DNA from 2 places in the Pseudoalteromonas sp. GABNS16E genome. Region 1 is predicted to be linked to the other one. Evidence: riboswitches for the same ligand, from Rfam matches in the RefSeq annotation. Region 1 holds a riboswitch; the other holds the start of a gene.
What was found. A riboswitch is a leader RNA that binds a small molecule or an ion and turns the genes downstream of it on or off. The one in region 1 is predicted to bind cobalamin.
Positions count from the first base shown of each region.

Region 2: another riboswitch for cobalamin. It lies ahead of PSI06_RS02095 (ABC transporter ATP-binding protein); the one in region 1 lies ahead of PSI06_RS10870 (TonB-dependent receptor domain-containing protein).

Region 1 covers NZ_JAQREZ010000022.1:61,226-64,652, forward strand. Annotated here, with positions in the region: gene PSI06_RS10860 (YajQ family cyclic di-GMP-binding protein) at 1-160, shown strand, start outside; gene PSI06_RS10865 (ABC transporter substrate-binding protein) at 427-1,209, shown strand; cobalamin riboswitch at 1,277-1,446, shown strand; gene PSI06_RS10870 (TonB-dependent receptor domain-containing protein) at 1,496-3,325, shown strand.
Region 2 covers NZ_JAQREZ010000003.1:24,670-28,096, forward strand. Annotated here, with positions in the region: gene PSI06_RS02090 (FecCD family ABC transporter permease) at 1-955, opposite strand, end outside; gene PSI06_RS02095 (ABC transporter ATP-binding protein) at 960-1,769, opposite strand; cobalamin riboswitch at 1,838-1,969, opposite strand; gene PSI06_RS02100 (porin) at 2,068-3,000, opposite strand; gene PSI06_RS02105 (LysR family transcriptional regulator) at 3,199-3,427, opposite strand, start outside.

The DNA.
Region 1 (3,427 bases):
TAAAGCCATTAAAGACTCAAAAGTAAAAGTACAAGCTGCTATTCAAGGTGAAGAAGTACGTGTAACGGGTAAAAAACGTGACGATTTACAAGCCGCTATGCAAGTCGTTCGCACTGCAGATTTAGGTCAGCCTTTCCAGTTTAAAAACTTTCGCGATTAATTAGCTAAGTGCCTTTAGTATTTTAAAGTGAAAATTTAAATGTGTGGTTATTAAATATATTAGCCACACATTTTACCACGCCCTAATTACAGCCTTTACTTACTCGCAAGCCTAAACCCCTTTTACTTGCGTAAAATTAGTCCACTGTTATTCCATACTCTTTTAACGTTATTTAAATGCATTATTAAACCTGCTTATCACGCAGTTGCGTATATTAGGCTATTCTTAATATCAATATTACTTAATAGCGACGTTAAAGGCTTTAAATGCTTAAGTTTTTTGTTTTTATACTTATTATTGCGAGCAGTAAGTTTAGCTTTGCCAAGCCAATAAATGTAGATGTGTTGGTAGAGGACGGTTACTTTCCAATTATTATTAATGCCGAAAAAGAGCAAGGGTTAGCGCCTGAGTTTGTAAAAATACTCAATGACTCTCAAAGCGAATATAAATTTACTCTTAACTCTTTGCCTGTAAAAAGGCTCAAAAAGTGGGTCGAATGGGGGGAGTTCGACATGTTGTTTTTAATGGCTATGCAATGGGTGCCTGAAGTAGCAAGAAGTGCCTTACAGGAAACGAGCTTTTATGTTATTGCTAAAAATGAGTTGTATACGCTGGCACAAAACGCCCAAAAGCAAAGCTATTTCGATGACTTACATGCTTTAACAAAAGCGGGAGTATTGGGGTATTCCTATCGTTTTGCTGATTTTAAAACCGATGCACAATATTTAAGTGAAGAACACCAAGTTAGTTTAACAATCGATGAGTTTAACGTTGTTAAAATGCTGCTATTAAAGCGTGCCGATGTAGGGGTGTTAAATAACATAGCTTATCAATACTTTAAAAGGAACAACATTTTTAATATGAACCTGCTTTATAAGAGTAATACCCCAGATGCTATATACGATACTCATTTTTTAGTTAACCCTGCACGCAGTAAAATTACGGTAAAACAAATGGATAAGCTTTTAAATTCACCCGAAATAAAACCTAAAATCACAGCGCTTTTAAGTTTATACGGCGTAACATCCAGCTTTACTGAAAATAAATAATTTAACCTTTAGCTATATAGACGTCCGTTGACATTTGTAAACAAACTGCTCACAATAACCGCCTATTTTCAAGGTGCTTGCTGGTTGCTAAATACAGGGTTTAAAGTATTAAAACTAACAGCGAGATAATCGGGAAGTTGGTGCGCCTTTATGACAAAAGCAATCCCAACACTGCCCCCGCAACGGTAAAGTATTAACGCATTTATGTGTTTACTGAGTCCGGAGACCGGCCTTGAAGTAATCTTACTTACTTAAATCTTTGCGGTGGGCAAAGATAGGGAACATCATGCTAAATAAAACAACTCTTGGCGTTGCTATCTCGGCTGCGCTGTCTTTTTCTGTATCTGCTGCACAAAGCCCAATTGAAAAAATCACTGTTACCGCTAATAAATTTGAACAATCAATAAGTAATGTTTTAGCGAGCGTTAATGTAATTGAACGCGCCGAAATAGATGCAAGCAATGTACGCGATCTACCAACCTTACTAAGCACACAAGTGGGTTTTCAAATTAATCCTAATGGTGGCTTTGGCCAAACGTCGGGCGTGTCTTTACGTGGTACAGGTTCTGGCGATACGCTAATTTTAATTGATGGTGTACGCACGGGCTCAGCCACGCTAGGACAAAAAGCATTAAGTAACGTGCCGCTAAATAGTATTGAGCGAATCGAGATCATAAAAGGCTCGCGTGCAGCTGTGTATGGCTCAGATGCATTAGCTGGGGTTATTAATATAATAACGCGTGAAGCGAGCAATGTATCACTTGATGCCACATTTGGCTCTAACGCTTATCAAAACTATCAGCTTGCAGGTTCAGTAAAATCAGATGAAGTGGTTAGCGCATTTAATGCAGGCTTTGAAAAAACCGATGGTTTTGATGCATTACAAGGTATAGCGCCCGATGACGACAGCTATGAAAATAAAAACGTAGGCTTTAAATTAAACTATGCAGATGCACACTACGGTAACTTTAAGCTACTAGGCCAGTACAGCGAAGGTTACGCGGATTACGATAGCAGTTTTAGCCCGGCTACGAGCACGGTTGAAAGAGGGGACTTTAAAAACTATCAACTGTCGGCGCAGTGGAGCAAAAACTACACTAACCAATCTCATGCTATAGATGTTGCTTTTGCAACCGATGATTCTGACAGCACATATGTGGACTCTTTTACCGGCGGGCCATTAACCAGTACATTTATTACTAAGCGCTCGCAAGTAGATTACAGCGGCCAATACCGCTTAACAAATGCGCTTAATATTAGCGGCGGCGTTAATTGGTATAACGATGATGTATCGCAAAGCTCGCTAGCATTTGATGAGGATAGCCGCGATGTATTAGCAGTGTTTGTTGGGGCTTATTACGACACCGACACTGTGCTTGCCAATTTAACTCTTCGCCAAGACGACGATGAACAGTTTGGTGATGAAACAACCTATACTGCGGCGGCTGGTTATCATTTATCTGAAAATTCAACATTTAGAATTAGTCAAAGCACAGGTTTTAAAGCGCCAACATTTAACGATTTATACTACCCAAATTTTGGTAATCCGGATCTCCAACCTGAAAAGTCAATAAACCGCGAGCTTGGTGTAAATGTTAATTTTGACAGTGCACAAGTCGATTTTGCAATTTTTAGAAACGATATCGAAGATAAAATTGATTACGATGAAAACTTTGCGTTAGCTAATATAAACGAAGCTCGCTATGAAGGGGTTGAGTTTATCCTTACACAGCAAATTTTAGGGTTTGATAGCCACTTTAATTTTGCATATTTAAGTGCCGAAAACAAAGAAACCGGCGATGAGCTACGCAATGTTGCCAAGCGCACTGTTAATTGGGAGCTCGCAAAGCAATTTGGTGATTTTGATGCTCGCATTGATATGCAATACCGCAGTGATCGCGAGGGGGCAGTAACGCGCCTAGGATCGTATACACTTTGGAACCTAGCGGGTAACTATCATGTAAACGATAATATTGAGCTGTCGCTTCGTGTAGAGAACCTATTTGACAGAGATTACAATGTGGTTGACTCAAGAGCTGACTTTATAAGCGGTGAAGTATATTACTACAACACCCCAGAGCGCCGCTTTTTTGTAGGTGCAAGCTATCAGTTTTAATAGCGTTTTGTCCCGTCCTGAAATAGGTTGACGGTTTTAATGAAAGACTTGGTGCGAAAGCGCCAGGTCTTTTTTATGCACTTGATTTGGTGTTTTCATATC
Region 2 (3,427 bases), on a different contig from region 1:
CCATAGCTGCTGTAATTACCCCTACAGGGAGCTCTTGGTTTTTAAGTAATGAGCGCGAAAGCACATCGACCCACACCATAAACGTGCCGCCCACTAAGCTCGTAATTAGTAAGCCAGCAGTACTGCCCTGAGATATAAAAAAGCGCACTATGTGCGGCACCATTAAACCTACAAAACCAATACCGCCACATAAGGCCACCAGCACGGCCGTTATTAACGAGCTCAATACCAGCATTAAAATTCTAAAACGGTGCACACGGACCCCAAGCGTTATCGCGCTTTCATCGCCAAGAAGCAGCGCATTTAACTGCCTTTTAAAGCTCAGCATAAAGCTAATACACACCACTATAACCACGCATGGCAACCATAACGTGGCCCATTGTGCGCGGGCAAAACTACCTAACGTCCAAAACAAAATACCAGCCACTGCTTGCGGGTCACTCCAATACAGCAATAAACTTGTAAATGCGCTAAATAAAAACGACAGTGCCACCCCCGCTAGCAACATAGACTCTACTTGCGACCTTTTTTGCCGCCCAGCAATAAGTATCAATAAGCCCATTGCTAAAAAGCTTCCTAATAAGGCAGCAGCCGATAACATAAACCCTGCACTAATACCCGCAACAGCCATAAGCAGTACGACCCCAAACGACGCGCCTGACGATATGCCAAATAAATACGGATCAGCGAGCGGGTTACGGGTAACCGTTTGTAAAATAAGCCCTGCAATAGCCAAACCTGCGCCCGCCATAAAGGCAAGTAAGGTACGAGGTAACCTAAGCTCATAAATAATACGCGCGTTAAACGAACCCTCTCCTGCTGATAAAATTCCTGTGAGCACATCACTTAACGGCGTATCTGCGGCGCCAAAGCTCAGTGCGCTAAAAAGGCTGCCCAGTGCAATTAATACGGCTGCTATAAATATTGTCCACTGGTTTATTTTTGTTATATCCATTTAATTAATAGCCATAAAAGTAAGTAATATGAGGAATAGTTTGGCCATTTTCTGTGCGCTGAGGGTGGCTAGTTACGCGCGCACATACCCCAAAAACATCCGCTAGCATGTCTTCACTAAGTACCTGCGCAGGCGAACCTGTATGTGTTATTTTACCTTTATTAATAACCACCAGCTCATCGCACATAGCGGCTGCTAAATTTAAATCATGAAATGAGGCAAACACAGTGACCCCTAGCGATTTTGCTAGTTCCATCACTTGTATTTGATATTTAACATCTAAATGGCTGGTTGGCTCATCCATGATGAGTAATTGCGGTTGCTGCACTATAGCGCGGGCAATCAATGCACGTTGCTTTTCGCCCCCCGAAAGCGATTCAAAATTTTGCTTACACTGTTGCTCAAGCCCTACGGTTTTTATTGCCTGTGTAATTTTTTGTTTGTCGCTGTGGGTGGTGGCGCTAAATAATGATTTATGAGGTGTAAGCCCAAGGGCAACCACATCAAATAATGTTAGGTTAAATTGCGCGGGCGTTTCTTGTAGAACTACAGCAACATATTTTGCGTAGTCTTCACTTTTAAGCTGCCAAATATCCTGCTGATTAAAGGTAACGTTACCAGCGGTCGGTTTATTAAAGCGATACAAACAGCGCAGTAAGCTCGACTTACCCGCCCCATTTGGGCCAATTAACCCAATAAACTTACCCTTAGCTATGTGTAAATTAATATTGTTTAAAATGGCGTGTTCATCGACTTCCCACGACACATTTTGAACGTTTAAAAAGGGTGTATTTGGCGCTAATGTAGTTTGCAAAAGTGAGTCCTTGGAAAGCGTGCACTCACTAACACACAGCTAAAAGACTAGTGTATCAATAAAAATGAGTTTACCCGCTCGTTAAAAAAGTATACCAATCTAGAACTTCTCATGCTGATTGATATGTCTCATTTGTATCTGACTTAAAGCGTGATGCTAATTACAGTTACGGGAATAGTTGAGGAATTTCACCTCATTCCAAATGAGGGTCTATTATGGGCGGGTAAGTAAATAATTTAAAGCAAAAAAAACCGCGCTCATTAGAGCGCGGTCAATAAAGGGAGTGTTTAAGCAACGCTTAAAACTTGTATTCCATACCTAGGCCAACGTAGTCTTGGTCAACATTGTTGTCCATATCAAAGCTTGAGTAAAAACCAAATACTTTAATGTTTTTATTAAACTTATGATCAACACCTACAGAAACTGCCGTTTTGTCGTCGCTGTCATCAAAGTCCATTGCTTGGTATTGCACTTTAAACGTGTTTTTACCCATGCTGTAGGCTGCGTTTAATAAATAGCCGTCAGCTTCTGCGCTACCGTCTACTTTTTCTTGAGTTTGGTACATAGCGCCTAATTTAAAGCTCTCTACTTTACCTTGAATTGATGCACGCACTACATCGTAGCCATTTACTTCGCTATCGGCTGCAACAGAGGCGTAAACCGCACTCTTTTTAAGTGCAGAGTCACCGTAGGTAACCGCCATTGAATAACCGTTATCTGCATCTACGTCATCTTCGGCAATAAATGTAGCAAGTACTTTAAAGCCTTCGTAGCTTTTAGATGTATAAGTGATTGAATCACCTAAGCGGTTTTCACCTTTAAAGACATTTTTAATATCGCCTTCAAGGTCATTAAATAAATCTAACTTACCTTGCGATTGTTTAAGCGCTGTATCGTTACGACCCACAACAACTTGACCATATGCACCTTTTAAACCTACATACTGGTTACGTGCAGAAATATTGTCGTCGTTATCACCTTTAGAGTCAGCATCAGATACATCAACTTGAAACTCAAACTTATAAACCGCTTCTAATCCATCAGTAATCTTTTCAGACCCTTTTAGTCCAAAGCGAGATGCATTACTTTTAATTTCAGTGAAAGACCCTTCGCCATCATCAGACGATTGCACAGTAACATTCGCTTTACCGTATACATCAACGTCTGCAAACGCGCTAAAAGATAAACCACTTACTAGTGCAACACATAAGCTCGATTTTACAAAATTCATGTTATTTCCTCGATAATCACAAGACTAATTTTTAAAACAGCTGCAGTTTGTCACCGTTAAATGACAGATATATTACAAAGGAAACATTTTTGTCTTTTTATTTTAATAAAAGTGTCTAAATTCTGAAAACAAACCGACATGAATATTTAATAAACAAAATTGTACCTATTCAACCTCATTAAAAATCATAGTCGGTATTTAGTGTTCATCAACAGGCTGATAAGCATTTATTTTAGGTAATAAGTTAATCAGGGTTTCTATTAACTCTTTTTGTTCGTTGTCTCTGTGGTAGGCCACAAAAATATCACGCGAAGTATGTTCTACGTCTTTTACATGAAACAGCTCACCCTTTTCTAGGTGAGACTCAACAAGCACCTCGGGGATGAACGCACTGCCGCCACACTGAAGAATTAAATCAAGGGCAATA